2 regions of the Methylophaga thalassica genome follow, and region 2 is predicted to be linked to the other one. Evidence: predicted binding sites of a transcription regulator. Region 2 holds the regulator's gene; the other holds the start of a gene.
The links. Region 2 encodes PhoB, which activates phosphate uptake and scavenging genes when phosphate is short. Its sites were predicted from a motif close to GNNTGTCATAAAACTGTCANAT; they were not measured.
Positions count from the first base shown of each region.

Region 1 (16,357 bases), on a different contig from region 2:
CGACCTTACTGGGCTTACTGGCAGGATTGGATGTGAATACTTCTGGTGAGATTTATCTCTACGACCATGCTTTCTCAACAATGGATGAAGAACAGCGGGCGTTATTACGCGGGCAATATGTGGGGTTTATATTTCAATCGTTTCACTTGTTACCCAGTTTGCAGGCGGTTGAAAACGTGATGTTACCGGCGGAGTTAAAAGGTGATAAAGACGCACGACAAAAGGCAGAAGCCTTGCTGGACAAGGTGGGGCTTTCGCATCGCTTAACGCATTATCCGAATCAGCTTTCTGGTGGTGAGCAACAGCGTGTCGCCATTGCCAGAGCGTTTGCTTCCAGTCCGAAGATTCTGTTTGCCGATGAGCCTACTGGCAATCTGGATGAAGGCAATGGACGTATCATCATCGAACAGCTTTTTGAGCTGAATAAAGCGCAAGGCACCACACTGGTGATGGTCACACACGACAACCATCTGGCAGAGAAGTGTGATCGTCAATTAGTCATGTCTGCTGGTCAGCTGGTGGAAAAAAACTGATGCGTTTTGCCTTACGACTATTACTACGCGATATGCGTAGCGGCGATATTCTAACCCTGATTTTTGCATTGATTATTGCAGTGAGTACGGTCACAGCAATTACGCTATTTATTGACCGCTTGCAGCTATCATTTGAAAGCGAGTCTGCCAGTTTGATGGCCGCTGACAGACTGATTAGTTCTGATGATGAGATTCCGCAAAACTGGCAAAGCAAGGCAAATGAATTAGGGCTTAAACAAGCGGAACGGACTTCATTCAGAACCATGATATTTGCCGGTGACAATCTACAACTAAGCCAAGTCAGTGCAGTTACGGATCTGTATCCGTTAAGAGGTGCCTATCTGGTTGACGATACCTTATTTGGTACCGGCACGGATGACACAACACCACCTCAACCGGGAAAAATATGGCTGTCTTCACGCTTGGCAAGTTTATTGGGTGTCACTATTGGTGATCAGGTTGAAGTGGGTGAGACGACCTTAACGGTCAGTCAATTTCTGGTCAGAGATCCTAATGCCAGCAGTTCGGCTTTTGCTGTGTCACCTCGTGCAGTGATTAATATGGCAGATCTGGCTGCAACAAAGGTGATTATCCCTGGCAGTCGGGTTCGTTACAGCCTATTGCTGGCGGGGGATAAATCCGCATTGGATGAATATGAAACTTGGGTAACATCCCAACTTAATGAGGGCCAACGCTGGCAGACTCCAACGCAGAAAGGCGAGCGTATTGGTGACACCATTGGTAAAGCACAATCATTCCTTCTACTAGCGGGGACACTAGCGGTTATCCTATCTGGTGTCGCGATGGCCCTTGCCTCATCACGTTTTGTAAAACGCCATTTAATGCAGGTGGCTGTGTTAAAAACACTAGGTGCCACACCAAGAAAATTGATCCATGTATTTTTAATTCAATTTATTGTCTTGTTTATGCTGGGGGCTGGGGTTGGACTCGCTATTGGCTGGGGACTTCAACTCATTATTTCCTCATTGCTGGCGGGATTGATGTCAACAGCATTGCCTGAACCTTCCATCAGCCGTTTATGGCTGGGAGTGGCGACGGGGTTTGTTTCCATGCTGGCATTCTGTTTTCCATTGATGCAGCGTCTGATCAAAGTGTCACCGATGTCAGTGTTACAGCCGGGTTTTAAAGTAGAACAAAACACCGTCATCATTTATGGCATCGGCTTTATTGGTATGTATGGCCTGATGTGTCTATACACGGGGGGATTTATTCTGCCCAGCATCATGATGTTAGCTATTGTCGGGATTGGGATAGTTGTCGCTTTACTGGGTTATGCTGTATTCAGTTTAGGCCGTTCGCTGACCTCCGGGGCAACCAGTGGTTGGCAGATAGGCTTTGCCGCCTTGTATCGTCGCTTATTACCCAACTTATTTCAGTTATTAGTCTTCACGCTGATTATTATGCTGGGCTTGATATTGGTGGGTGTGAAATCAAACCTGATTTCAGACTGGCAACAGCAATTACCTGCTGATGCGCCAAACCATTATCTGTTCAACGTTCAGGCAGACCAGATTAAGCAAATAGATCAGGTAACAGATGATTTGGGGATAAAACGATCTGATTGGTTCCCGATGGTTCGCGGGCGAGTCATCACCATCAATGGCACATCGGTACAAACACTTTATCCTGAAGATAGACCTGAGCCGGAATTATTCGAACGTGAGTTAAATCTGACCTGGTCTGATGAAGTAGGCAAAGGCAGTAAGCTGATTGAAGGTGACTTTGCTGCCGATGGCTTATCTATTGAGCAACGGGTGATGCAGGAAGCGAATTTGAAAATGGGGGATGAGCTCACCCTGAATATCGGTGGTAATGAGGTTACTTTACCTATCACTTCCGTGCGAGAGGTCGATTGGGGATCCATGCAGCCGAATTTTTACCTGATATTGCCTAAGCATGCTATAGCGGACTATCTCGCTAATTTTGTCAGTAGTGTGTTTATCAGCCAGCAAAATGCCCAATCCTTTTATAAGGCGATGTCTCAATTTCCAACCGTGTCGATGTTAAATGTCGGTGATTTATTAAAACAAGTGCAAACGGTTATAGGGCAATTGTCACAGGCAATTCAACTAGTACTTCTCTGCATCTTGAGTGCCGGTGCTCTCGTGTTATTAGCGAGTGTACGCTCGACATTGGAAGAACGTTTGGAGGAGGGGGCTTTATTACGCGTGCTTGGCGCCAAGAAAGCCCTGGTGCAGCAGGCACTGTTTGTTGAATTTGGTGCACTGGGATTGTTTTCAGGACTGATTGCCGCTGCTGGTGCCGAAGCCTGCCTGTATGGTTTACAGGTATTTTTATTTAAAGCAGAAGCAAGCTGGCACCCTTTGTTATGGAGTCTTGGTCCTTTGATTGGTGTGGTGGTTATCTCAGCAATTGGTTTATTTGCTAGTAGAAAGGTGTCGAGTGTGCCACCGATGCATTTGTTACGAGCAGTTTAGTTTGATAAGGATAAAATGAATTGAAAAGGATGCGAAAGACGGTATTAGTTATGATGGGGATGGGACTGATTTCATCTATAGCCCATGCTGAATCTGAGACTCATCCATGTCAATCTGCCAGTGATGAAAAAAGCATGTACGACTGTTTGCAGCAAGAACTTAAACAAGCAGAAGCCAAGTTGAATGATGTCTATGACAGACTGGAAACGCGTTATAAAGAGGATGCATCCGAGCTGATGGATAATCCATCACAGGCCGACTATCTCGCTAAAGCACAGGATGCCTGGCATCAATATCGTCAGACAAGCTGTGATTTTGAAACCTATGAATCCAGGACGGGTACTGGCTTTGGTAGCATCTATACCGCTTGTCTTCTGGAAAAAACGCAGCAACGTACCAACTACTTACAGTGGTTTGTTGACAACCCTTAATGCATCGACCGCAAAAGAAGTGAAGTGCTTTTATGATGTAAAGCGGTTAGCGAAATTCACTGGCTTGTAATCGTCAACAAATTTTAATTTGATAGCGCTACACTTATCGCTGTTGGTCATCAGCAATAAGTCTATGTTTTGTGCGGAATACAATGGAGGTGTTGATATGCTTAACGAGCAAGCCAGGGCTGTAATCCCTCATCAATTATTGGTATTTAATCTGCTGGTGTTTAATCTGTTATTGCCGATCGGTTCTCTATTGATGGGATTGGAAATATTACTGTTACCAATCGCCATCGTTTGCTCATTATCAGTGATTTTTTATATTTGGTATCGAGCAAAACATGTACATCAAACCCCGCTAATCAATGCACACTGGCATATTGTCTGGAAACGGTGTCGTATAGTTTTGATTGCTTACTCTATCTCGATTTCGATAGAGCTGCTCAGTACTCTGATGATATCGTTTCAAAAAGATCCGCAATTACGTTCCATCATGATGATCGCCTTCACACGCATTGCCATCGTACCGACTCTCTTGGTGGTGACACCATTACTGATTTCGTCGACGATCGCGATGACCAAAGTGCGGCGAGGAAAGTTGAAAGTAGCCGGTATTACGCCGCAATAAAAAGATAGTTTTAGCGTGAGAATCTTAGGATAGAACCTTTATAGCTCTCTTTTAAGTAGTCGGTGTGTTCAGGTTTTATGTAACTACTGGTAAAGCCAAATGCGATCATTTCCCGATCCAGTTTGTTTTTTCGGCCCCTGTCCGGATCGACCAGAACAACATCGCAATGCTGATTCGCATGATTATTGATGAAGTTGGCCAGCAACAGGACATGCTCATCTTCGTAAAGCAGATCGCTACCGATAATTAAATCAAACTTGCCCAAATCACTATCATCATTCGCCCAGTCCACTTGTTCGAAAGCAATATTTTTCCCACTGTTGAGATCGGTGTTTCGATCAAGAAAATGATTCACTTCAGGGTGGTAGTCAGTCGCCGTGATATCGGCCATGCGTTCATTGAGTAATAAGCTGGATAAGGCCATACCACAGCCAATTTCAAGGATACGTTTATTTTTAATATCGTAATCCAGCATATGATTGGCGAGCACAATGCTGGACGGCCAGACAACACCAAACAGGGGCCAGGTAGCTGAAGATATACCCATATCATCCGCTTCACCCTCGGGATCACTAAATTGCTGTTTGTCACGAAGAGTACAAAGGTGAATATCCATGTCACCGACTTCAATTGTCTGGTAACGAACACGAACGGGCTTGGTCATCATTTATCCTGATAAAGCAATGGGAGCTGAGCCAGTTATATGGGATAAATGACAAAACGAGAGTAGGCCAGAATATAGTAATTATCGATAACTGCAAGTTTCTTATTTTAATTCAGTGATGTAGTCATGATGTTTGTTTTTTATCAGGGGGCTTGTGATACATCAATCATGGAGTAGAAATATAAACCGAATAGGTAAAAAAAGCCCTATGACGCTTTTCACAGACGTGCATAGGGCTTGTTTTTAAGTATTAATGTTGTGATTCGATAAGATGCGATTCTGCATATTCCAAAGCAAGGTCATAATCAAATTTCGCGCCTGCTTCGATAAGTTCATCTAATTGGGATTTAGCATGTTCTTTGTTGACGTGGTCTGAATCTATCACCGCCAGATACGCATACGTGCCCGCGACTTCTTCTGGCGAGTCACTGTTTGTTCCACCATGATCGATTAATTGAACAACATCTTGAATTGACCGAGCTTCCTTAATTTCAGTTGAAATCATTTCAACCTCCTATTTAATTGGCTGGACTTTCAGTGAAACGCGATAGCCTGTTTGAGTCAAGTCGATGCCTGGTTGTTTTACCTATTTTTACAACCGATAGTTTTGTGAAAATAGGTTTTTATCAATGTGCGATGATGCTAAGCGTGCAGTCATAAAAACTGTCCGCAATCAGTTTGAAGTGAAGTAGAGGTATGTTTTCAATTTCTTGGTGGTTATCTTGGTCATTTGACGTTATGGTTTAACCTCACTGTAAATCTTGAGTGGAAGAGCGATTTGATATGTCTTATTTAGATGATCCGAGAGTGTTGTTTGCTGCGGAACGCACATTATTAGCCTGGAACCGCACCAGTCTTGCCATGATTGCCTTTGGCTTTGTTGTTGAGCGGGCCGGTCTGTTAATCGCAGTCATGCAAGGGCATCAGGCACCTCATACAACATCTTCAACTTTTATACTTGGTCTCGCTTTTATCCTGCTTGGTGCGGTATGTGCGCTTATCTCGTCCTATCAGTATGGCGTGGTACTCAAGCAATTAAGCGAAGCCGAAATACCCAAAGGTTACAAAGCGCGCTGGGGCGTGTTGGCTAATCTGGTTGTTGCCGTGTTGAGTCTGGCCTTGGCAGTATCATTATTTAATGTAGCGAGCTGATGAAGCATCTTAGACTTTACGGGCAGAGTAAACTTATCGGGCTTTTATTACTGCTGTGTTTATCAAGCAGTCTTTACGCTGAAAATGTATGTCACAAACAGGAAACGATTTCCTTTAGTTGTCATATCAAGTCTAAAGCAGTTTCAGTCTGTGTCAGTGCACAGGACACGTTAATCTATCGCTTTGGTAAACCGGAACAGATTGAGCTGGAACTCCACGCACCTGTGCAATTCAGTTCGACAGCATACAGTGGCGGTGGAGAAGGACGCCTGCGGTTCTCAAACGGGCGTTATGACTATATCGTTTATTCCGGCATCAGCAATGGAGAATGGATTGATGCAGAGGCCGGTGTCAGAGAAAAACGTGAATTTGCCGGGATTTATGTCGTGAAAGATAAACAGGTGCTGGCTGATCTCAAATGTACGGATTATGCAGATAAACACTATATTCATGACTTACCTGCACATGAACAAGAACCTTTTGTTTATTTCGACTAGGCAATAATTGGGGTCAATAAAAAAGCCCTGCTCAGAGGTATGAGCAGGGCTGGTTTTGCATATTTTAAACGAGAGTGGCGGGTTTATAGGCCAAGCTTTTTATGTTCACCCATCATCTCCGGCTCAACTTTGCCATCGGTGAACAGTTTAAATAAACCTTTAATACTCGGATCGGAGATCCATACCTCCGCATCATCCAGCTCAAAACGCATCATTAGTAATGAAGGATCTTCACGACCCTGTTCATACCAGGATGCCGCCATTTTTGACCAGTATTTATCGATCACAGCCTCATCCGTTTCTGGTTTTAATGTGCCTCGAATAGAAGCAAAGACTTTATGATCTTTACTGACAAAATTGGCTTTGGCCGGGCCGCCTTTCGCTATACGGTTGGTTTTTGTGGTGTAAAACCAGAATTCACTATCAGCGTTTTCATCTAACTGTGCTGTCATGGGCTCACTATGTTGGAGCGTGTTATCCAGCCCAATCATCAGAAATGGACTATCACTCATCGCTTCCCACATGGTTTTTCGAATATCGTTACTCATCTATATCTCCTTGACAGTGGTAAATTCAAATTCAACTAAAGATAGCAATGCACATGTTTGTATAGTGTGAAATGCTTTTTATTCATGTCATTTGATTTTTGCACACAGCTTATCTTTAGATGAATCAACGCATTGATTAGTGCGACAACTGACTACGACGATGATTCCTGATAATCCTTTCACTCCTAAATAAGACATACACTTATAGAAATATAATTTTATACATGGTCATAATTTTGATTGTTCTGATCGAATAAGCTGTTCAGGTAATGGGAGGTAATACAAATCCTCAGCAAGTTCTTGGCCGTCATTAAGCGTCCATTTTATTAAGTCTCGAACTTTTTCTGTTTTTCTAGGATCGTTGTAGTCTTTACGTATCAAAGCCCTTGTATATGTCACGATTGGATAGCCATCAGGATCACTAATCGATGAAACTTGTTCCCCAGTTTCATTGTAATGCTCATCATTAAAACTGGCTTGACCTGATTCAATGTCAGGCAAAACAAACTTTCCATGTTTATTCTCTAGTCGTGCCATTTTTAATCCAAGTTGTTTTGCAAAGCCAAACTCAACATAACCAATACTGTTTTTTGTAATAGATAATCGTTGAGACACGCCTTCATTCCCCTTCGCTTTCATCGCCTTTCCCGGCCAATCTATGACTTTGTGTACACCGAACGCGTTTTTCCATTCTGGGCTGATTGCTGAAAGGTGTTGAGTAAAAGCATGGGTTGTACCACTACTATCGGAACGCGTAATAAGCTGAATATGACTCTTCGGTAAGCTGATATCAGCATTGGCAGATTGTATTCGAGGGTCATTCCACTGGGTTATTTTCCCAAGGAAAATATCTGTATACACATCTCTCGGTAGGTTTAAGGGGGTGTTAATTCCATCAATATTGTATGCAATGCTAATCATGCCGGAGGTAACTATAATCTCTTCATACCCTTCTTTCAGGCGACTGGATTCTGCCGAGTTGATAGGGGCATCCGTTGTTCCAATATCTGCTTCTCCAGCTATGAACTGTTCAATCCCTGCACCACTACCGACCGAATGATAAGCATATTGGGTGCTTTGATCCCGTGTTTTGTATTTCTCTAATACATTCTCGAAAAAGGGGCGAGCAAAGGTGGATCCCGAGATAACAATACTCGTGTCTCCATTATCAGCACTCGTCGTGACGGACGAAGAGGATTCGGAATCACACGCTGTCAAACCGAGTGCAGTGAAGACAATACCAATATAAATACTATTTCTAATAAACGATTTCATGACTATTCCTTTTATTTGTGGTGAGCATCTAAATAGCGTTGCTGAGAATTGAATAGAAGGAATATACATATATCATATTACATATATATGAAATATGATATATTAGTTTATTTTTAATGATATGCTACCGAATTTATTTGATTAATGTGGTTTTATAGTTTTATTCTATGTGTAATATTAATGAAATATATATCAATTATCATATATTAAGTCGATCAACGAAACTGAATAAAAATGCAAAGAATTTGTTTCCAATGCCAAGAAAATCCTGTTTATGCTTATCTGGCTACTTTACTGCTGAATAAGGCAGGCGGAAATGACTTCCGAGGATATTGTCATGACATCACATTAGATACTGAGGTATCAGGGGCAATAGCTTACTCAAAGCTGATACCTCATCAAACAACACCTATGAGTCTCACCGAACAATACGATTTCTCGATCTATTTATGTGATAAACAATCTGATGGATGTCCTCAGAACGATGACAGCTCCAAGCAACTATGCTGGCATCTAAATATTGTATCTCTTCCACAAAATATGGTTTTTTGGCTTTCTGTCATAAGAGAGCTGAATAACCGTATTCATTTATTTACCTTAGTTAAATCCAAGCCTGGAATAGAGTGATGAGCCCAGTAGATTTTTATAAATGTCTCTCCGATGAAACGCGTTTACGTTGCATCTTGTTGATTTTCAAACAGGAAGAATTATGTGTTTGTGAATTAACGGAAGCTTTAAATGAAATTCAACCAAAAATCTCCAGGCATTTAGCTCAACTCAGAAAATGTGGGCTTATACAGGATAGACGTCAGGGACAGTGGGTCTTCTATCGTATCAATCCTGACTTACCTCTATGGATGCAAGCCGTGATATCAACCACCCAAATACATAATCAGCAACTTATCGATGAAGACGTGCAACGATTACAACAAATGTCGGATCGTCCAGATAATCAAAAAAATTGCTGCGGATAATTTTTAAGAACGTTGTTAAATCATGAATACACATCCAATTACTTTTCTTCCCCTGCCAACCGGCGGGCAATTTATTTTTACGCCATGTCCTGGCACAAAAGAGACTGACATAGAACAGGCTTTAGACGTTTTGCATCATGCGGGAGCAACATCTGTCATAACAGCCCTACCCGATCACGAGCTTATGGATTTAGGTGTGCCTGACTTGGGAATACTGATCCAGAGGAAGGGGATGCACTGGTTTCAGTTACCCATCGAAGATGATATGTCTCCAGATGCACTTTTCTTGACGAGATTTTCTCAGGTCAAAACTGAGCTACTTAAACAGTTAAAGCAAACATCGACCATTTCTATTCATTGTCGTGGTGGTTCGGGTAGAACAGGATTGATTGCAGCCATACTTTTACTGGAAATGGGTATGGAATGGAAAGAGGTTAAGGAGCTTGTCCAGTCTGTAAGACCTCGTGCTTTAACAGTAACGACACACCTGAATTTCTTAGAAACATACTACGCAATTAAGGATTAAACATGACAATCAAAGTAGGTATTAATGGGTTCGGTCGAATCGGTCGCTTAGCGTTAAGGGCTGCATTTGATTGGGATGATATTGAATTTGTTCAGATTAATGATCCTGCTGCAAATGCAGATACATTGGCTCACTTACTCAATTTCGACTCAGTTCAAGGTACTTGGCAGCATGAGGCGATGTCTGAAGATAATGTCATTCACGTCAATGGTAAACACATCATCTGCAGTCAGAATAAAAGCATCGCTGAGACTGACTGGTCATCCTGTGATGTTGTCATTGAAGCCAGTGGCAAAATGAAAAGCAAGGCCATCCTGCAAGATTATTTGAAACAAGGTGTAAAGCGTGTCGTTGTGACGGCGCCCGTGAAGGAAGAGGGCGTATTAAATGTCGTGATGGGTGTCAATGATGATAGTTATGACAAAAACCAACATCAAATTGTGACAGCCGCTTCCTGCACAACAAACTCTCTTGCGCCTGTGGTTAAAGTTATTCACGATAAGTTAGGTATTAAACATGGCTCTATAACGACCATTCATAACATTACCAATACCCAGACGATCATTGATGCACCACATAAAGACTTACGTCGCGCACGGTCATGTGGCACTAGCTTGATTCCAACAACAACAGGTTCAGCAACGGCGATTACAGAAATTTTTCCTGAGTTAAAAGGGCGTCTTAATGGGCATGCTGTACGTGTGCCGCTAACCAATGCCTCGCTAACAGATTGCGTGTTTGAGGTTGAGCGTGCAACAACAGCTGATGAAGTCAACCGTTTATTAAAAGAAGCGGCTAATGGTGAGTTGAAGGGTATTTTAGGTTTTGAACAGCGCCCTCTGGTATCGATAGATTACAAAGGTGACCCGCGTTCAAGCATTGTTGATGCCTTATCCACCATGGTCGTCAATAACACGCAGGTAAAGATTTATGCCTGGTATGACAACGAGTGGGGCTATGCTAACCGTACTGCTGAGTTAGTGCGTTTGGTCGGTCGCTAGGATTCGGAGTAATCATCAATGACAGCTTTGGCTAAGCTATCTGACGAGATTCGCCAGTATCTTATTATCACCACAAACTACTGGGCTTTTACCTTAACTGACGGTGCATTACGCATGTTAGTGGTATTGCATTTTTATAGTTTGGGTTACAGCCCGTTGCAGATCGCCATGCTCTTCTTGTTCTACGAGATTTTTGGGGTGATCACTAATCTTGTTGGAGGCTGGCTCGGTGCACATATTGGCCTGAATAAAACGATGAATATAGGGCTGCTGCTGCAAGTTGTCGCCTTATCTATGCTACTTGTGCCGAGTGAATGGTTAACTGTTATCTGGGTCATGGCGGCACAGGCCTTATCCGGTGTCGCCAAAGACTTAAATAAAATGAGTGCCAAAAGTGCCATTAAGTTACTGGTGCCAAAAGAGGAAAATGGTCAGCTCTATAAATGGGTTGCCGCGTTAACCGGATCAAAAAATGCATTAAAAGGGGTCGGCTTTTTTCTCGGAGGCGGGCTGCTCACGCTGATTGGATTTAAAGGGGCGGTCTTAGTGATGGCCCTTGGATTAATGATAGTTTGGATATTTAGCCTGTTTTCTCTTAAACAAGAGCTTGGCAGAGCTAAAAATAAGCCTAAATTTAGTCATGTTTTTTCTAAAAGCCAGTCAGTTAACGTGCTTTCTGCCGCCAGAATGTTTTTGTTTGGCTCACGGGATGTCTGGTTTGTTGTGGCCTTACCCGTTTATTTATCCACCAGCTTTGGTTGGGATCACTGGTATGTAGGCGGTTTTTTGGCTTTATGGGTGATAGGTTACGGCGCGGTACAAGGTTTTACGCCTCGATTAACTACCCGCTCTAAACACAGACTTCCAGATGGCAAAGATGCCTTATTTTGGGCGCTAGCCTTAAGTTTGATTCCAGTAATGATCGCAGTCGCACTGAGCTATAACTGGCATAAAGAGCTGGTACTGATAGTGGGGCTGATGATCTTTGGTGTTTTATTTGCCATTAATTCAGCGTTGCATAGTTATCTGATTGTTAGTTATGCAGGTGAAGACGGCGTATCACTTGATGTCGGCTTTTATTACATGGCAAATGCCATGGGCAGGCTGATAGGTACGGTGCTTTCAGGCTGGCTTTACCAGTCTTATGGTTTAGGGTTTTGTTTATGGGTGTCTGCTTTATTTATCGTCATCACAGCCGTGATATCGCTGTATTTACCCAAACATAAACGAGCAAGTGTCAGTATTTAACATCAGAGAACGCATATCAGAATGTAGAACTGTCATCGGGTAAGGATTAAAAGGGACTTTTTATTTTAGAGTGTTGTTTTATGGACGCTCAGGTTTATCTCTTCACATAGAAAAGACAGTTTCTCTCCTATAGTTAGCCAACGAACTATTTACTGGTATGTGCATCAAACTAGTTATCTGGACAACAAAGGAGGAAGTATATGAATGACTTATTCAGTCCTGTGAAGATGGGCTCAGTGGAACTCAAAAACGGCATTTTTATGGCCCCACTGACACGAAACAGAGCCCATGATGATACGGATATCCCCAATGATCTCTCCATAACATACTATTCACAACGTGCCAGTGCTGGTCTTATCATTGCTGAAGGCACGCAAATCAGCAAGATGGGTAAAGGCTATATCAAGACCCCTGGTATTTACTCTGACGAACAAGTAGCAAAATGGAAAGAAATCACGGATGCCGTTCACGACAAAGGTGGAAAGATTTTCTTACAACTCTGGCATGTTGGCCGAATCAGTTATCACTCTGTTCTGCCAGAAGGTGAGAAGCCGCTTGCTCCTTCAGCGATTCGTGCTCAAGCACAAACCTTTGTAGACGGCCAAATGGTCGATGTGTCAGAGCCACGCGCGATGACAACAGATGACATTAACAATCTGATTGAAGAATATAAAACAGGCGCATGCAATGCCGACAAAGCCGGTTTTGATGGTGTTGAAATTCACTCCGCCAATGGTTATTTATTAAACCAGTTCATTTGTGATGGCAGTAATCACCGTACTGATAATTACGGTGGTTCAGTTGAAAATCGTATCCGCCTGGTGAATGAAGTGGTCGAAGCCGTGCTTGAGGTGATGGATGCTGGCCGGGTAGGTATACGACTATCTCCAACCGGTACCTTTAATGATGTTAGTGATAGCGATCCGCTGACAACCTACACTGCACTTATCAATCACCTAAACCATCACAAACTGGCCTATGTTCATATCGTTGAACGCTTTCCAGGCATTGATGTCAGCAATAAAGATCTACACATTGTTGAGCAACTTATCCAGCAATGGCAGGGCTTTTACATTGCCAATGGCGACTACAATCTCCTCACGGCCCAAGATGCAGTGAAAAGCCAACGTGCTGACGCAGTAGCCTTTGGCCGTCAATACATTGCCAATCCGGATCTAATGGAACGCCTGAAAGCCGGTGCAGCACTCAACACACCCGATCAAAATACCTTTTATGGCGGTGGCGCTGAGGGATACACCGATTATCCCTTCATGGAGGATGCTCGTTAATTTTCAATCTGCAAAAAGCGTTATTTTTCTTACTATTAAAGAGGATAAAACATGACACAAGCAGAATTGAAAACTACCACTATTTCTCGTCAGACGATTGATACCTATAACCCGGCTACAGAAGAGGTGTATAAAACTTACTACCTGCACACAAAGCAGGAAGCAGAAGCCTTAATTGATGATTCTCACCAAGCTTTTCAGGAATGGAGAAAGACCTCACTGGAACATCGCGCCACCATCATCAAAAAAATTGCTGAATTACTGCGTCGAGACAAAGCCAATTTAGCTCAAATGATGGCAAAACAAATGGGAAAAACCTTAGCTTTAGGTGAAGGTGAAGCCGAGCAGTGCGCTGCTATTTGTGAATATACGGCTGAGCATGGCATTGATGCATTAGCCGATGAAGAGCGTGGAATTTCAGGTGGTAAAAAAGGCATTATTACTTATCAGCCTGAAGGTGTGATTTTAGGTATGCAGCCCTGGAATTTCCCACTTTATCAATGCATCCGCTACAGCATTGCTGTCATCATGGCGGGTAACACGACGGTGTTTAAACATGATGAGTCCTGTTTTGAAACAGCAGAAGCTATTCAAAAAATTTATGAAGAAGCCGGTTTGCCTAAAGGCGTATTTAGCTGTCTATTTGTCGATGGTGAGACAGCAGATGAACTGATTGCTCACCAACATATCCGTGGGGTGACGTTTACCGGTAGTGCCAGCATTGGTCGATTGATTGCTAAAATTTCAGCCGAACATCTGAAGAAAAATGTACTCGAATTGGGTGGTAGTGATGCCTATCTCGTTCTTCGCGATGCCGATATCGATCTGGCGGTGAAAACCTGTGTGCAGGGGCGGGTGATGAATAGTGGCCAAACCTGTATTGCGGCTAAACGTTTTATTATTGAAGCGCCTGTCTATGAAGAATTCAGAGATAAATATGTTGCTGCGATGAAGCAGGTGACTTTCGGTGATCCCACCGACAGTCAGAATGATATGGGCCCTCTGGCTCGTGTCGATCTCCGTGACAAACTGCATCAACAGGTTCAGCAATCTGTAATGAAAGGGGCCAGCTGTTTATGTGGTGGTGAAATACCAGAGCAGAAAGGGGCCTATTACCCCGCCACAGTGTTGGAAAATATCCAGCCCGGTACGCCAGCTTATGAGGACGAGTTATTTGGTCCGGTGGCTTCATTATTCAAAGTGGCGGATGAAGCTGAAGCCATTGAGCTTGCCAATTCGCATCGATATGGTCTTGGCGGTGGCATATTCTCTAAGGATGAGAAACGTGCTACTCGAATTGCTCGGGAAGAACTCGACACGGGCATGGTTAACATTAATGGTTACGCCGGTCCTCAAGCCAATATGCCCTTTGGTGGAGTTAAAGAAAGTGGTTATGGCCGTGAGCACGGTGGCTTTGGTATGAAAGAATTTGTAAATGCCAAGTCTTTATTCATTTCATAAATAACTTTCGCTATTACTCAGGTTTAATGAATCCCGGGTCAGCATGCTGGCCCGGGATTTTTTATAACAAGACTTTTGTGCTGAGATTAATGCACGCTGGCAGGTGCTTTAATCTCTGACTTCTGTGGTTTTTGAATTAATAACACCATCGGCAACATGGCAAAGGCCGCGAGTCCGGACAAAATAAAGGCATCCTGAAACGCTAACATTGACGCTTGAGCTAACACTTCATTGGCTAATACTTTTGCCCCTTGTCCAGTCGTCGGGGAGAGCCCCAGAGGCGCTAAGTAGGTGCTAACCGCAGGATTGAAAGGCGTAATTTGTTCAGTGAGAATGGCGTAGTGAAGATTCGTTCTTCGCGCCAATTGCCAGCCAATAATGGCAATACCGACGGATGAGCCCAGTGACCGCATCACACTGTAAATACCGGAGGCTTCATCTTGTTTTTCTCTAGAAATATTCTGAAAAGCCAGTGTCGACATGGGCACAAAAAACAGTCCCATGCCTAAACCTGATACCACTCCTGGCCATGATAGTTGCCAGAAACTGACCTCCAGATTCAGATTGGCTAGCATGAAGTTGCCACTGCCTGTGAGAATTAATCCGATGGCTAATAACATGCGTGGATCAAAGCGATTCACCAGAAACGAGCCGGTCACCACCATGGAAAAACCAGCAGCGATGCCTCGTGGAATAAACAGCTCACCTGATTCCAATACCGGATAATCTAACAAGCCTTGTACAAATAACGGCAAAATAGCTATCGCGCCAAACATCGATACACCAAAGCCGACAATGGCGACATTACCCGCCGCAAAGCTTCTGTCCTTCAGTAAGGAGAAGTCGATGATATTGAGCTTACGGCCTATGCCACGAGTGAAGAAAATAAGTCCGGTAACGGCCGAGGTGATCGCTGTGATTTGAATCAGGTGAGAATCAAACCAGTCATGACTTTCCCCTAAATCCAGCGTCATTTGTAACGCACCAATAGCGGTAACCATGAGTAATAGCCCCACCCAGTCGATATCGACATGCTGCGTCTCTTCTTTTTCAAGTTCGCCACTGACCATTAGCAAAGCGATAAAGGCGATAGGCATATTGACGTAAAACACCGCACGCCAGGAAAAATGTTCAGTTAAGATTGCACCGAGAGTGGGGCCAAGTACGGGGGCAACAATCACACCTAAGCCAAATATCGCCATCGCCTGTCCACGCTTTTCTCTTGGAAAGCTGGTAAACAGAATTGCTTGAGAAAGCGGGATCAAAAAAGCCCCAAAAAAGCCCTGGCCTAAGCGAAAAAATACCAGCATTTCGAAGTTTTGAGCCATGCCTCCCAATGCTGAGAAAAATGCAAAGCCAACAATGGCGGTGATAATTAAACGACGGCGACCAAATTTACGTGAGAGCAAGCCCGTCAGAGGCATGACAGCAATGGAAGCGACAATGTAACTGGTGACAATCCAGACCGTTTGATCGCTGGTAATGCCAAATGCAGCTTTGATATGAGGTAAAGCCACATTGACGATGGTGGTATCCAATACTTCAAGTACGGCCGTGAGCACCACCGCAAATACGATTAACCATTGAACAGGCTGTTTTTCTGCCTCAGTCATTGGCTGTATCTAAATTCGTGGTATCCACTGTAGCCGTGACACTGGCGCCGGCTCG
Region 1 covers NZ_BSND01000005.1:137,484-153,840, reverse strand. The annotation lists gene QQL60_RS07950 (ABC transporter ATP-binding protein) at 1-533, shown strand, start outside; gene QQL60_RS07945 (ABC transporter permease) at 533-2,992, shown strand; gene QQL60_RS07940 (lysozyme inhibitor LprI family protein) at 3,022-3,423, shown strand; gene QQL60_RS07935 (hypothetical protein) at 3,590-4,054, shown strand; gene QQL60_RS07930 (class I SAM-dependent methyltransferase) at 4,065-4,721, opposite strand; gene QQL60_RS07925 (hypothetical protein) at 4,969-5,223, opposite strand; gene QQL60_RS07920 (YidH family protein) at 5,502-5,870, shown strand; gene QQL60_RS07915 (hypothetical protein) at 5,870-6,367, shown strand; gene QQL60_RS07910 (pyridoxamine 5'-phosphate oxidase family protein) at 6,451-6,915, opposite strand; gene pstS (phosphate ABC transporter substrate-binding protein PstS) at 7,144-8,190, opposite strand; gene QQL60_RS07900 (hypothetical protein) at 8,425-8,817, shown strand; gene QQL60_RS07895 (metalloregulator ArsR/SmtB family transcription factor) at 8,817-9,164, shown strand; gene QQL60_RS07890 (phosphatase domain-containing protein) at 9,187-9,690, shown strand; gene QQL60_RS07885 (ArsJ-associated glyceraldehyde-3-phosphate dehydrogenase) at 9,693-10,691, shown strand; gene arsJ (organoarsenical effux MFS transporter ArsJ) at 10,710-11,939, shown strand; gene QQL60_RS07875 (alkene reductase) at 12,140-13,228, shown strand; gene QQL60_RS07870 (NAD-dependent succinate-semialdehyde dehydrogenase) at 13,280-14,689, shown strand; gene QQL60_RS07865 (DHA2 family efflux MFS transporter permease subunit) at 14,776-16,302, opposite strand; gene QQL60_RS07860 (HlyD family secretion protein) at 16,295-16,357, opposite strand, start outside.
Region 1: a site for PhoB is predicted at 8,265-8,286, ahead of pstS (phosphate ABC transporter substrate-binding protein PstS). Genes of this name have one in related genera too.

Region 2 (16,357 bases):
GTAGCGATATCTGGCCTAACTTAACGTTGTCATTACCAACCACTTCAAACTGAATTTTATTCTGGTACAGGTAGTTACCATCGAGTACTTTCCAATGTGCCAGAATGCTGTTGGCATCATTGACTTCTGCGCTGAATTGAAAAGCGTCTTCGACAAGTGGTGGGACCTCTTCATCACTGCCCAGACCTAAACCATCAAACAGGCTGCTGCGCGCATGTGCATTAAAAACGGTTAGCAGTAATATAAAAAATAAAAATTTTTTCATCAGTCTCAAATGCTTGTCAGAAGGTTGTATAACAAGACAATCATAGCAGGCAATAGTTACATCGGTCTTGTCTGGGGTATGCCTCATGTCACATTGCTGTAATAATTGCGCCGTTTTGGGTAGTTATTAACGGAATCATCGTGGAAATAAAAGACATCCATAAAATTGAAAAACAAGCCTATAAGAAGAGTCATGCTGAACTAACCAGAATCGGCATGGCCCTTTTTTTTATGGTGGCCGTGCTCGGCTACAGCTTTGTTACCAGTGGCGGCGTTCCCAATAATCTCTTTCTGGCAATAGCCACTGTCTTTGGCGCTTATATGGCAATGAATATCGGTGCCAATGATGTTGCCAACAATGTCGGGCCTGCGGTGGGCTCCAAGGCTTTGACAATGACTGGTGCCATTGTCATCGCGATGATTTTTGAGGCCAGCGGCGCCATTATTGCTGGTGGCGATGTGGTTTCCACGATTAAAAATGGCATCATCGATATCAATGCCTTTGGTCAGGAGAGTGATACTTTCATCTGGGCAATGATGGCCGCGTTACTAGCGGCTGCACTCTGGTTAAATATGGCGACATTTGCTCGCGCACCTGTTTCAACCACGCATTCTATTGTCGGTGGTGTGATGGGAGCAGGTATTGCCGCAGCAGGGTTTAAGATTGTGAACTGGGGAACGATGGGCGCCATAGTGGGCTCATGGGTAATTTCTCCAGTGATTGGTGGTGTGGTGGCCGCCGCTTTCTTGTTTGCCATCAAAAAAACCATTATCTTTCAGGAAAACAAAATAGCCGCCTCGCTGAAATGGGTACCGGTGTATGTATCGATCATGGCATGGGCTTTTGTAACTTATCTGGTCTTAAAAGGCCTGAAACACATCTGGCCGAAGTTCTTAACCTTGGTCAATGACTGGTTGTTCACCGTCGACATCGTCGATAAACCAAGCATGTTGCAAGCATCAACTATTGGTTTGATCGTCGCTTTTATTTCCTTCTTTTTAGTCAAAGCCTCATTGCGCCGTCGTTTGCCCAAGCTGAAAAACGATCGTGAAAGCATCAATATTCTGTTTACCATCCCATTAATTTTTGCTGCGGCTTTATTGAGTTTTGCTCATGGGGCGAATGATGTGGCTAATGCAATCGGGCCGCTGGCAGCGATCCATGATGCTGTGATGACTGGCGGTATTAATGCCAAAGCGGGCATACCCTTCTGGGTAATGGCTGTCGGTGCCTTTGGTATAGCGCTTGGACTTGGCCTCTATGGTCCCCGTTTGATTCGCACCGTGGGGGGTGAAATTACTGAACTGGATCAAATGCGTGCATTTTCGATTGCGATGGCAGCCGCTATCACGGTCATTATCGCCAGCCAGTTAGGGTTGCCGGTCAGCTCAACGCATATTGCCATTGGCGGTGTTTTTGGTGTTGGTTTCTTGCGAGAATGGATGGATAAGTCGAGTAGCCTCAAGCAAGAAATTGAGCGAGATAAACAAGAAATTCAGGAAGAAAAACGTTTATTAAGCGCATTACGCAGTGAGCTGAATATGTTGCTCGATAAAAAACAAAAGTCAGCGGCTGATTACCAGCGCATCACTCAGTTATATAGCTCAATTGACCGTGAAAAAGACACGCTCAAAAAAGCCAAAAAAGTATTGAAGAAAGAAAAGAAAAGTCTTTACGTCAAACGCGATATTGTTAAAAAAATTGTTACAGCCTGGTTAATCACTGTCCCTGCCGCCGCAGTATTAGCTGCATCGTTGTTTTATATGATTAAGGGAATTATGAGTTAAAACAACGGCATATGTTTTGACATAAAACTGTCATAAAGCCACATTTTCCAGCGGAAATTGTGGCTTTATATTTTTCAGATAGTCTATAAAGTAGCCTGCAATGGTAATAAAAACACGGTTGTTACGAAATTGTCATAATTCAGAGGTAAGATACTTGGACTATGATTGAAGAAATACTGGGATGAATTTATGGCTACAAGCGTATTAGTGGTTGAAGATGATGTCGCCATCAGGGATATGTTGACGTTCACCCTGAAACAGGCCGGTCTGACCTGCGAGTCGGTTGGTGATGCAGAATCTGGTTTGGACTTATTAAAAAATAACCAACCCGATATGATTTTACTCGACTGGATGTTACCTGGCATTGATGGCATTGAGTTTATTCGTCGTCTGCGTGCTAACGAGTTTCTGGCCAATATTCCCGTCATCATGCTCACTGCCAAAGGTGAAAGCGAAGACATGGTCAAAGGTCTTGCTGTTGGGGCTGATGATTACGTCAATAAACCTTTTTCACCACCTGAGCTTATCGCTCGTATTAAAGCAGTATTACGTCGCTGCCAGCCGCCAGAAAATGAAGATGCTCAGAAACTCCAGTTTGGCAATTTAGTGCTGGATACAAAAAGTCATCGTGTCACTGTTGATGATGTGCGTGTTGAATTAGGGCCTACCGAGTTTCGCTTATTACACTTTTTCATGAAAAATCCTGAACGCGCATATGGTCGCTCACAGTTACTGGATTATGTCTGGGGCGATACCGTGTACATTGAAGAACGTACCGTGGATGTCCATATACGTCGTTTGCGCAAAGCACTTGAGCCAACAGGCCATGATCAATTTATCCAGACCGTTCGAGGTGTTGGATACCGTTTTTCAGTCGATTAAGCGAACTGAAATATGCAATGGGATAATTGGCGGCTACTGACACTAGTCAGTCTGGCAGGTTTTGTCGGGCTGTTATTTGGTCAAATGATGGCGTTTATGTTTGTTGCCACTTTGGCCTATGCTTTGTGGCTTCAGCATAACTGGTACAAACTCTGGTATTGGTTACAAAAACCCAAAAAACGTCGCTCGCCCAGTGCGGAAGGGGTCATTGATGATGTCTGTCGTCAGATTGAGCAGATGCGTCAACAAAATAGTAATCGGAAAAGAAAACTAACCGGATACCTTAAACGCTTTCAATCAGCAACAGCCGCCTTACCGGATGGCATCGTTGTCTTGGGTGAGTTTGGTGAAGTGGATTGGGCAAATCAGGCCGCTCGAGAGTTATTAGGCGTACGCTGGCCCCGGGATAACAATGTCAGGATCAATAATCTCATTCGTGAACCTGCTTTTCAGCACTTACTGGAAAATCATATCCACCTCGGCGGCACGACGACGGTCAAATCACCGCTGAATGAAGATGTGCAGCTGGAAGTCAAGCTGGTGAACTACATGGGCTCGGGCCGCTTATTGATTGCCCGTGATATTACCCAGACCATCAAACTTCAGCGTATGCGTCGTGACTTTGTTGCTAATGTTTCGCATGAACTAAAAACACCTCTAACCGTTTTACGAGGTTATCTGGAAGCGTTTACCGAAGATACCGATCCGGAACAGTGGAAAATGGCTCTGCCAGCAATGCGTCAGCAAAGTGAACGTATGCATTTGATGATTAAGGATTTATTGGTCTTATCTCAGTTGGAGACTGGAGAAAAATCATTACGTCGCATTCCAACGGATGTGGACAAGTTGCTGCATTCGATCATTGAGGATGCCAAGGCATTGGAGCACTACCATGAGCATCAGTTCAGTCTCAATCTGGAAACAGATAAATGGTTGATTTGTGATTTGGGTGAAGTACGAAGTGCAATATCTAATCTGGTATTCAATGCGGTGAAATATACTCCTGCGGGTTGCAAGGTCACACTCAGCTGGCGCGAAACAGATGATGGCGTCTGCATTGAAGTAACGGATGAAGGGGAAGGTATAGCGGCTCATCACTTAGATCGGCTGACGGAACGTTTCTACCGTGTTGATAAAGGTCGTAGTAGTGATGCTGGCGGCACAGGGCTGGGCTTAGCGATCGTTAAACACGTGCTGCAAAGACATGGCGCAAGACTGATTATCACTAGCGAGTTAGGCAAAGGTAGCAGTTTTAAATGTTGCTTTCCTGAGACAGCAGCAGTGGAGAAAATCCCGGTATAAATGCCCGTTAAACAAAGAAAAAATGTCTCTGTCATCTCTTTGTCATATATTTTTCATATCCTTGTCACACGCTAAACTCATACTACCTAGCGCTTACGTTAATAACGTTGCTTTTTTCTTTTAATTTTTGGGAGTTGAACACTATGTTCAAGAAAAACCTTGCTCTGCTAGGTGCTGCAATGACGATGGCTTTCTCGCCGCTGACATTCGCTGGTGATATTGATCCTGCTTTACCTGACTACGAAAAAGTGAGCGGTATTTCAGGCAGCTTATCGAGTGTTGGTTCAGACACATTAGCTAACTTGATGACAATGTGGGCTGAAGAGTTCAAACGTGAATACCCAAATGTGAGTATTCAAATTCAGGCTGCAGGTTCTTCAACTGCGCCACCTGCATTGACTGAAGGTACTTCTAACTTTGGTCCAATGAGCCGCAAAATGAAAGATAAAGAAGACGCGGCATTTGAAGCGAAATATGGTTACAAAGCCACCCCAATTCGTGTTGCTATCGATGCCTTGGCTGTCTATGTGCACAAAGACAACCCAATTGATGGTCTGACCATTCCTCAAGTGGATGCGATTTTCTCTGCAACCCGCACCTGTGGTTACCCAGAAGACATTACTAACTGGAAACAGCTAGGTCAGGATTTAGGTAACATCCAACTGTACGGTCGTAACTCTGTTTCCGGTACTTATGGTTACTTTAAAGATCACGCTTTATGTAAAGGTGACTACAAAAACAGCGTAAATGAGCAACCAGGTTCAGCATCTGTTGTTCAAGGTGTAACAAAATCGCTTAACGGTATTGGTTACTCAGGTATCGGTTATAAAACGTCTGGTGTTAAAGCACTTGCTTTAGCTAAAGAAGAAGGCGGTAAAATGATTCCTGCAACATTAGATAATGCAGCGAATGGTTCTTACCCGCTTTCACGTTACTTATACGTTTACATCAACAAAGCGCCTAACAAACCATTAGCGCCGATTGATCGTGAATTCATTAAAATGATTCTGTCTAAAGTGGGTCAGAAAGTAGTCGTTAAAGATGGCTATATTCCACTTCCAGACTCAGTTGTAGAAAAAGAACTGCAAAAGCTGCAATAAAACAGCATTTGTCATGATCAGGAAGACGCCTCGTTTTTACGGGGCGTTTTTTCTAAATTTATCGCTAAAAACACTCTAAGTCAGTATGTTTAGCAATAAATAAAGCTGAAAAATAAATGAAGTGGTATTGCTAGATGCAAGAACAAACAGTCGAAGATAGTGTATTACCTGCGCCCGGTTCCAAAGTGGCAAATCGCAGGCGTGCATGGCGTGAGGTGAAAGATCGTGTTGCCAAATATGGTGTGGCAGTGGGTGGTATTTCAGTCATCCTGGCCATCGTACTGATTTTCTTCTATCTGCTCTATGTGGTTATGCCGTTGTTTCAGGGAGCCAGCCTTAAAACAGAAGCGACATATCACAGCGATTTTAAACAACCTACCTTTTTATCCCTGAATGAATACAACACGGTGGCCATGGCTGTCGAAGCTAACGGCATGGTGCGTTTTTTTGATGCCAAAACCGGCAAAACAATGACCGAAACCTCACTGCCGTTGGCGGGAAAAACCATCAGTACTGTCAGTGCCGGTGCCGCAACGACAGGTGTGTTTAGTTATGGTTTTAATGATGGCAGTGCTTTAGTCATTAAAGAAAAATACAAAGTGACTTATCCAACGGGAACGCAACGCGTTATCGTGCCAGAAGTCACTTATCCATTGGGTGAAAAACATGTTGTGATTGACGATCAAGGCAAGTCAATCAATCTGCTTTCTGTTCAGAGTTATGAAGACAAAACGACGTTTATTGCTTATACCGAGGACAAGCGTTTAATACTGAAACGCTTTGAGAAAGAAGCTGATTTTCTTGATGACACGCAATTTACCATTAAAGAAGAAAAGCACGAGATCCCCTTATCGGATGTCAGTGAGCTGACTCAGGTCAAACTGGATATTGATCAACGTGAACTTTATCTGGCCGATGATACGGGCTTTATCTACTACTACGATGTTCAGCAGTTGGATAAACCACGTTTAATTCAGAAAATCAAAGCGGTACCCACAGGCGTGGATATTACGAGCTTTGAATTTCTGACAGGTGGTATTTCTATTCTGGTGGGACGTAGTGATGGTCAGATTGATCAATGGTTTCCGGTCAGAGACAAAGACAATAACTACACCTTACATAATGTGCGTAGTTTTAATGCTCAGAGCAGCCCGATTATTGCCATTGCACCAGAGCAAGCCCGTAAAGGCTTTTTAACCCTGGATAAAACCGGACATTTGGGGATTTATCACACCACGGCTCACCGGACGTTATTGGTTGAACCGTATGTGGACAGCGAAGCGGTTATTGGCCTCTCACCAAGGGCAAATGGTCTTATCAGCATGACTGATAATGGTGACGTGAAGTTACTGGATATTCGTAATGAACACCCGGACATCTCCTGGCATTCCTTATGGGAAAAGGTTTGGTATGAAAGTCGTGATCAGCCTGAATATATCTGGCAGTCATCGTCAGCCAGTAATGACTTTGAACCTAAATTTAGTTTAACGCCACTGACATTCGGCACCATCAAAGCGGCCTTCTACGCGATGTTGGTAGCTGTTCCTCTGGCGATTATGGGCGCAATTTTTACCGCCTATTTTATGTCGCCCAGAATGCGTAGCTTTGTGAAACCGACCATCGAAATTATGGAGGCTTTGCCAACGGTTATTTTAGGTTTCCTCGCGGGTTTATGGTTAGCACCATTAGTCGAAGACCATTTGCCTGGTGTGTTCACATTACTGTTTATGTTGCCGGTGATGATTATTTTGACTGCCTGGGGTTGGACAAAATTACCTAAAGCCTGGCGTGAACGCATTCCTGATGGCTGGGAGCCGGCGGTGTTGATTCCAATTGTGTTGTTAGTCGGTTATGTCTCGATGGCGACCAGTGGTGCGATTGAGTTGTGGTTATTTGATGGCAATATGCCGCAATTTTTAAATGATATCGGTATTAATTATGACCAGCGCAATTCGCTGGTAGTCGGATTGGTTATGGGCTTTGCGGTGATTCCGACGATTTTCTCCATTACCGAAGATGCGATTTTTGGTGTGCCGAAACATCTGACGATTGGCTCATTAGCTTTAGGTGCAACCCCATGGCAAACCATGACGCGAGTGGTGCTGCTGACGGCGAGCCCAGGTATCTTCTCGGCGGTGATGATTGGTTTAGGCCGTGCTGTCGGTGAGACGATGATTGTATTGATGGCGACAGGTAATACGCCGATTATGGACTTCAATATCTTTGAAGGCTTCAGAGCGTTATCCGCCAATATCGCTGTAGAGATGCCAGAGGCTGAAGTGGCTAGTTCGCATTATCGCGTATTGTTCCTGGCGGCATTGGTATTGTTCTTAGCGACATTTGTGTTGAATACCGTTGCTGAAATTGTGCGCCAGCGCTTACGTAATAAATACAGCTCGCTGTAGTTAGGAATATAGAATGAAACAACGTTCTTCAATGAAAATCTGGTTTGATAGCGGTAAACCTTGGGTTTGGTTAAATGCCGGCGCGGTCAGTATCAGTCTGGTGATGGTCGTCGGCTTGATTGGTTTGATCGCCGTGAGAGGCCTGAGCCATTTCTGGCCTGCTGATATCGTTGAGCTGACCTATGCCGAACCCGGCGAAGAAAAAATCATGCTGGTGGGCGAACGCGTGGATCATGAAACGGTGCCTGCCGCTCGTTTGGCTTTATCAGGTGTGCATTTACCCGAAGGCCAGGAAACAGCCAATCGAACCTTATTAAAGATAGGCAATCGTGACTTTTTTGGTCTCGATTTTCGTTGGATTAACGATCCCTGGATTGAAGACACACAAAAACCTGACGGCCTGATGTCGATAGAGCGACGTGAATGGGGCAACTTTTATGGTTATCTGGTCAATGTTAAACAACAGGGTGAAGTTGTCGCTGAGGGTGAACAGGCCTGGGATGCATTTCAGCAACGATTGGCACGAAGTAATGCTTTATATAACAAGATAAAAGATATCGAAAAGTCAGATATTGGCAAGATCAATCATGGTCTTGAAGAGCTGCGAATTGAACAGCGTCGCTTAGAGCTCGATAAGGTTGAAAAAGGCACGGCGCCGTATCTGGAAATTGAAGAGGAACGTAAACAACTCAATACACGTTATGCAAAAATTCGTGAACAGTTAGATGAATTATATTCAGAGCTGAATCGCGATCAAATCACCGTCAAGATTTCTGATGGCCGTGAAGCCGAAATACCAATGGCAAAAATCGTTCAGGCATATAAACCGAATGCGATGACTACGCTACAGAAGCTGGGCCAGTATTTCCACAATGCCTGGGAGTTTGTGTCAGGCGAGCCGCGTGAAGCAAACACGGAAGGTGGTATTTTCCCGGCGATTTTCGGTACAGTCATGATGGTGATGATCATGTCTGTACTGGTCACGCCGTTTGGGGTAATTGCAGCTGTTTATCTAAAGGAATATGCCAAACAAGGTGCTGTGGTTCGATTGATTCGTATCGCGGTCAATAATCTGGCTGGTGTGCCATCAATCGTCTATGGTGTATTTGGTCTTGGTTTTTTTGTTTATTTCATCGGTGGTAGCGTGGATGAGATTTTCTTCCAGGCCAAACTACCAGCCCCTACCTTTGGTTCACCAGGTTTATTATGGGCCTCGTTAACCTTAGCGATTTTGACTGTGCCGGTGGTCATTGTCGCAACGGAAGAGGGCTTGTCGCGTATTCCGAGAGCGATTCGTGAAGGTAGTCTGGCGCTTGGGGCGACAAAAGCAGAAACCTTGTGGCGAACAGTATTGCCAATGGCTGCACCAGCAATGATGACGGGATTGATTCTGGCTGTCGCCAGGGCGGCAGGTGAGGTGGCGCCGTTGATGATGGTTGGGGTGGTGAAACTGGCACCGTCACTGGCGATTGATAATATTGCGCCATACCTGCATTTAGATCGTCAATTTATGCACCTGGGTTTCCATATCTACGATGTGGGTTTCCAAAGCCCGAACGTTGAAGCCGCCAGACCGTTGGTCTATGCCACGGCATTTTTATTGGTATTGATTATTGTTGTGCTGAACCTGGCAGCGATTGGTATTCGTAATCGTCTGCGAGAAACTTATAAAGCAAGTGAGAGTTAAACGATGGAAGCAGTCAAAGAACAGAAAAATGTATCGCGAGGCATTGATATTGAGTCGATGCAAAGAGGGCCTCGTGTGAACCTGGATAATGAAACGCTGTGCCTGCAAGTCAAAGACTTTAACCTGTTTTATGGTGATAAACAGGCTCTGCACAATATCAATATGCAGATTCCAAAAAATCGAGTGACCGCGTTTATCGGCCCCAGTGGTTGTGGTAAATCAACGTTATTACGCTGTTTTAACCGTATGAACGATCTGATTGACTCTGTCAGGATGGAAGGTCAATTATTGCTTGATAAGATGGAAATTAATTCACCCTCAGTGAATGTGGCGGATTTACGCCGTCAGGTCGGAATGGTATTTCAGAAACCCAATCCATTTCCTAAGTCTATCTATGAAAACGTGGCGTATGGTCTGCGTCTGCAAGGTGTCAATGATCGTTCTACTTTAGATAAAGTGGTCGAAAAATCATTAAAAGGCGCCGCCTTATGGGATGAAGTGAAAGATCGTCTTCACGACTCAGCGATGGGTATGTCAGGTGGTCAGCAGCAACGTCTAGTGATAGCCCGTGCTATTGCTATCGAACCCGAAGTCTTGCTGCTTGATGAACCGGCCTCGGCTCTGGATCCACTCTCTACATTAAAAATTGAAGAGTTGATTTACGAACTGAAAGAAAAGTATACGATTGTTATCGTGACTCATAATATGCAGCAAGCGGCGCGGGTATCTGATTACACTGCATTTATGTATATGGGCGAATTAATAGAGTTTGGTGCCACTGATGAACTCTTTACCAACCCAAGTAAAAAACAAACAGAAGATTATATTACCGGCCGTTACGGTTAATCCGGGCTGAGGAGAGACGCATATGGTTACAACTACTTCCCAACATATTTCGCAACAATTTGAGAATGAATTACAGGATATCCGTTCTCGTGTTTTAGCGATGGGTGGTCTAGTCGAGCAGCAAGTTCATAACGCGATGGAAGCCCTGATTAAAGGTGATGCCGATATTGCTCGTGAAGTGATTGCTTACGACGATGAGGTAAATTCATTAGAAGTCAGTATCGATGAGGAATGTATTCAGATTATTGCGCTTCGCCAGCCAACGGCAGGGGATTTACGCCTTGTCTCGGGCATATTAAAAACCATTACCGATTTGGAACGCATTGGTGATGAGTCTGTGCGTATTGCCAGAATGGCACTGAATCTATCTGAGAAAGATCGTCCCAAGCATAATTACCGTGAGCTGCAAGCGATGGGAAATCATGTGCGTGGCATGTTACGTGATGCATTGGATGCTTTTGCGCGATTTGATGTGGATATGGCTCTACGCGTGGCAAAAGAAGACCGTGAAGTCGATGCTGAATATGAAGCGATTTTACGTCAGCTAATGACCTATATGATGGAAGATACCCGAGCCGTCACTCGCGTGATTGATATGATGTGGTCTGCGCGCTCATTGGAACGTATTGGCGATCATGCTAATAATATCTGTGAACACATTATTTATCTGGTGGAAGGTAAAGATGTGCGCCATTTGAGTATCGAAAAAGCCGAACAAGTGATTAAAGGTCAACTTATTGAATAAAAAAAGAGGATTTTCGTCACGACTAAAAAGGGCCTGGTTGCGTTTGAGACCAGGCTTTTTTTATGGAAAAGATGATTTAACATTGTTCACCAGCAACCAGCTAGTGCAGAATAAACCGAAAAACGAACTGACAGGTGCTATGGAAGAAACAAATCATGATGTGCTGGCGGCGGTGGACCTCGGCTCTAACAGCTTTCACATGATCATCGCCCGAATGCGTGATGGCCATTTTCAAGTGGTCGACAGACTTCGGGAAATGGTGCAGCTCCGGGCTGGACTGGATAAACATCACTACCTTTCATTGGAAGCTCAGGAACGGGCGATAGCCTGTCTGGAACGGTTTGGCGAACGCATAAAGGATTTGCCATACGGCAGCGTCAGGGTGGTAGGCACCAATACCTTACGTATCGCACATAATTCACGACGTTTTCTGCGCCAGGCTCGCCTTGCCTTGGGTCATCCGATTGAAATTATCACCGGTGAAGAAGAAGCCCGACTGATTTATCTGGGCGTGGCTCATTCATTGGCATTTGATGACAGCCGTCGATTAGTGATGGACATCGGCGGTGGCAGTACCGAATTTATCATTGGAGATGGATTTAAAGGCCTGATGCGTGAGAGCCTGGAAATGGGCTGTGTCAGTTTTTCACAAAAGTTTTTTGCTGATGGCAAAACCACGGCGACACAGATGCAACATGCGATGTTGGCTGCGGCAAGACGTATTCGTTATATCCAGCGACCTTATCGTCAGGCTGGCTGGCAGGAGGCTGTTGGCGCATCGGGCACGATTCGAACGGTCGCCAATATTTGCAAAGAACACGGCTGGGCTGATGATGGCGTGATTACCGCCAAAGCGCTGGAGAAGATGGTAAACCATCTTATCGAAGCCGGCAGCGTCGAAGAGGCAAAGTTTGAAGGGCTGTCTGAAGAGCGAAATAATGTATTAGCTGGTGGCTTGTGTGTATTGGCTGCTGCGTTCGAGCGACTCGGCATTGAAAAAATGATTGTATCCGATGGCGCTTTAAGAGAAGGGTTATTGTATGACCTGCTTGGCCGTATTCAGCACGATGATGAGCGTGATCGCACCGTCTTAGCCTTGATGCGTCGCTATCACGTTGATGAGGCGCATGCCGAACGTGTTGCGGTGATGGCAACCCAACTGTATGAGCAAGTGGCGCATGAGTGGGAGCTGGATCACGATGAGTTACTGCATCGTCTGCAATGGGCCTGCAAACTTCATGAAGTAGGATTGTCTATCTCTCATAACCAGTTTCATAAACACTCGGCCTATCTGGTGGAACATTCGGATTTACCCGGCTTTTCCCGTGAGGAACAGCATGCCTTATCAGTAATGGTCAGAGGACAACGGCGTTCATTCCCGAAAAAACATATCAATAAATTATCGGATGAAATGCAGTTAAGCACACAACGCTTAACGGTGCTGCTGCGACTTTCCATGGTGTTTAATCGCGGCCGGTCTGAGCATGCCGATACCTATATCAAGTTAAAATTAGACGGTAAAAAGATGATGCTGGTTTTGCCTGATGGTTGGTTAAAAGAGCATCCATTAACTGAAGCCGACCTGGCCCATGAAGTGGAACAACTGAAAAAAGTGGATTTGAAATTGAGTGTTGTAGCCTAGCTAAGCAATAAAAAGGCATCTCTGGATAATCTCGGCAGAGATGCCTTGTTTTAACTAAAAAGAGTAACTGACAGCCGTATAAAATGACCGTCCCATGCCGGGAACGGTAACGCCCCAAGGCACACCGGAACCTGACATTGTCATTCCCTGGCCCGTATAAGCACCTGACAATGGTTCGCTATAAGCTTTATCCAGAACATTGTCGATACCAAAATCAACACGTGCTTGTTTCCACTCATAGCTGGTGCGTATGTTTAATAAGCCATAGCCCGCTGTTTCCTGTTCATTCCGTTCATCGTTTACTTGATCTTTAGCAGCCACTACTTGCCACTCAGCGGTGTTATGCCAGGCACCTTTGGCATGCTGTAAAGTGAATGTCGCATTCAATGGCATGATGTTGTACAGATTGTCACCAGTATCGCGGTTTTTACCTCTGACATAACTGAACACCGCTTGGCCACTGATATGACCAATCTGGTCATCGTGATAAAGGTGTTTAGCCAATGACAAATCCGCGCCATATAACTTCGCTGAGACATTGTCGTATTGCAGGTAGACAAAGTTATCTGTTGCACTCAGGTTAGCTGTTGTGCATGCCGACATGCCAGTGCCACCACTACAACGTTTGGCATCGATAAAGTCATCTACATAGCTGACATAGGGAGTGAAAGTCACATTCCAGTCCTGTTTGTCGGCATCATGCCAGTCTGCTGTGAAGCTGATGGTGTGAGCAATTTCTGGATCCAAATCCACATTCCCAACATAACCATTACCATCACCGACCAGGTTCACCATACGCATAGCCATGCCGTTAGTTGACCAGGCATAACGTTCATAGAGATTAGGTGAACGTGTTTTCTGAGCGTAACCGAATTCATAACTGGCATTATCAGATGGGGTGAAACGTCCCATTAAAGTCAGATCAAGATTGTTATCGGTTTTGCTTTTATCTGCATTATTGAAGTCAGTAGGGTTGTAATTTGTTGTGTTATACCCCTGAACATTATCTGCATCCATTTTCACGGTTTCATGACGAATACCTGCCAGAGTTGTCCATTTTGAGGTCCAGTTGGCTTCCCATTCTGTATAAATGGCATAACGGTCGCGTTGGCCATTATTGATATTTTCAAAGGTATTTGGCTGCATCATGCCTGTTGAGCCTGATGCTTCCCAGAAGTCATCCAGACGGTATTTTTGTATCTCAGTCCCCACTCTCAATAAATCACGGTCGTTGAGCATGACCTCTGTTTTTAACGAGACACCCGTATTGCGACCTTCCGTTTCCATCGGCATACCAAGCGCATCAGTACCGTATAAAAACTGTTTGTCATCACCAAACTGCATTTTATGGTGGGTTTTTTCACGATAAACCGAGGCTTCCAATGAGCCCCAATCAAACAGGCCGTTGTAGATTAAATTGACTTGATTACTCCGGTTTTCGGTCATATCCATACGTTGGTTTGGAAAACCTTGATAAGGGATATCCTGATGGGCCAGTTTTAATTGCAATAAGTGATTATCAAGTTTAAAGCCAAGGTTTAAAGCATGGTTACGTGTTTCATAGGCGGTGGAGCCGACTTCATCACCATCTAACCAGCCACGATCAGAGGCGGCGGGGCCTGCAGTTTTAAAACTATCTGCCGCATCATAATTATTCGCTTTACTGGTGGAACCGGTGTAATTAAGGCTAAAGCTCTCCGTTGCCAGTGTGGTGGATAAATTGGCGCCACGAGCGTGGCCATTACTGCGGTAGAAGGCACCGATTTCACCTTTTGATAATACGCTGTCAGCATCTTTGGCAAACTCAGGTTGTTTACTTTTGACGATGATAGTCCCGCCAATACTGTCGCCACCAGCACTAACTGGTGTAATGCCTGAATACACTTTTAATTCAGCAATATTATTCGGCGCAATGTATGACAGTGGCGGATTCATATGATTAGCACAGGCTGAAATCAGATCCATCCCATCAACTTTAATCCGAAGACGATCGTCAGCTAAACCATGAATCACTGGCAGACTGGATACGCCACCAGCCCCATATAAGGAGACACCTGGAATACCTTTTAATAAAGAGGCCGTATCACTTGATTGGGCACGCTTTGATTTGAGTGCTTCCAGATCAAGTCCGGCACTGTCTTGAGGTAACGGTTGAATGGCTTGGCCAGACACGGTGACTTTCTCTAGTTCTTCAACATCGTGCTTGTGTTCAGCATAAGCAATTGATGGTAGGAATAAACTCAGCATGATGCTGAGTGACAGACTGGTGCGTTTCATTTATCTTCTCTCTCAGATAACCCAACCAAAAATAATAGGAAGTTATCGTTATTAAGAAGTGTGTTTTTTCAATAAGTAGTAGGTGAAATGACACAAATTCATGCTGAAAAGGCGTGCTAACCTGATAATTAATCAAAAAAATAAGAGAAGACTGTAAGCATGGCTGCTATTACCAGTTCCTATATCACGGCTTTTTTACTCGGTTTATTCAGTACGGTGCATTGTATTGCGATGTGTGGCTCGGTGATTGGCGCATTGACGCTGAGCTTGCCGAAAGAAGTAAGAGAGAGCCAGCGGCGGATGTTACCGTTTGTGTTTAACTACAATGTCGGCCGTATTCTGAGTTATAGCTTTGCTGGCATTATCGTCGGTCTGTTAAGTACGCCACTGACCCAACTGAACGCACATTGGGTACTCAGGGTATTGTCGGTCATCATTATGATTTCAATGGGCTTATATCTGGCTGGCTGGTTCCCTAAATTTGCTCGTGCCGAGCGTATGGGCGCACCTTTATGGCGGTTATTGCAGCCTATTGGACAAAAACTGTTACCAGTCAGAAAAGGCAGCCAGGCGTTTTTTTTGGGTATGGTTTGGGGCTGGTTGCCCTGTGGTCTGGTGTATGCCGCACTGGCTGTAGCAGCCACTGCAGGTGACCCGATCAAAGGTGGTCTGGTGATGCTGTCATTTGGCGCGGGCACTTTACCGGCGGTGATGGGCGCAGGTTTGTTTACCGGTATGTTAGCGGCGCTGGGACGCTCACCTAACTTACGTAAAGCGGCAGGGATACTGATTATTCTGATGGCATTAGCGACCTTGTTCTGGCCGATGGAAAGTCTGCATGAGCATCATGCCATGCCTGATCATCAACATCAGATGCAGGGGTAAGCGTTATGAGTAAAATTTTAGGTCAATCGCCTGATTTAACCCATATCCTGCGTACATTGCCCATGATTGCTTTGAGTGATGCCAGTGTGCTTATCAGTGGCGAAACGGGGACTGGCAAAGAGTTAATTGCCTTAAGTCTGCATGAGCAGAGCCGCCGACGTGATAATGCCCTGATAACGATTAACTGTGCTGCATTACCCACAGAAGATGTGGAACTGGATTTGTTTGGCCGAAGTAATGAGCATGGCGAGGTCACCTTTCGGGGACGGCTCTTGGCGGCAGAAGGTGGTACGGTCTTTTTGGATGAAGTGGATGCCTTACCATTATCGGTGCAGGCAAAAGTCTTACGTTTTCTGGAAGCAGGTGAGTGTCAGTTACAGGGAAGTCATCGATTACACGTGGCCGATGTGCGTATTCTGGCCGCCACCAGTGCTGACTTGCCTGCGGAAGTGAAAGCCGGGCGATTCAGGGCTGATTTGTTTTATCGCTTACAGGTGGTGCCAATTGAGTTACCGGCCTTACGTAATCGTGCCG
Region 2 covers NZ_BSND01000006.1:88,749-105,105, reverse strand. The annotation lists gene dsbD (protein-disulfide reductase DsbD) at 1-265, opposite strand, end outside; gene QQL60_RS11485 (inorganic phosphate transporter) at 406-2,052, shown strand; gene phoB (phosphate regulon transcriptional regulator PhoB) at 2,242-2,934, shown strand; gene phoR (phosphate regulon sensor histidine kinase PhoR) at 2,947-4,236, shown strand; gene QQL60_RS11470 (PstS family phosphate ABC transporter substrate-binding protein) at 4,380-5,336, shown strand; gene QQL60_RS11465 (ABC transporter permease subunit) at 5,471-7,741, shown strand; gene pstA (phosphate ABC transporter permease PstA) at 7,755-9,428, shown strand; gene pstB (phosphate ABC transporter ATP-binding protein PstB) at 9,432-10,274, shown strand; gene phoU (phosphate signaling complex protein PhoU) at 10,297-11,019, shown strand; gene ppx (exopolyphosphatase) at 11,012-12,661, shown strand; gene QQL60_RS11440 (TonB-dependent receptor) at 12,716-14,938, opposite strand; gene QQL60_RS11435 (sulfite exporter TauE/SafE family protein) at 15,098-15,823, shown strand; gene QQL60_RS11430 (sigma 54-interacting transcriptional regulator) at 15,829-16,357, shown strand, end outside.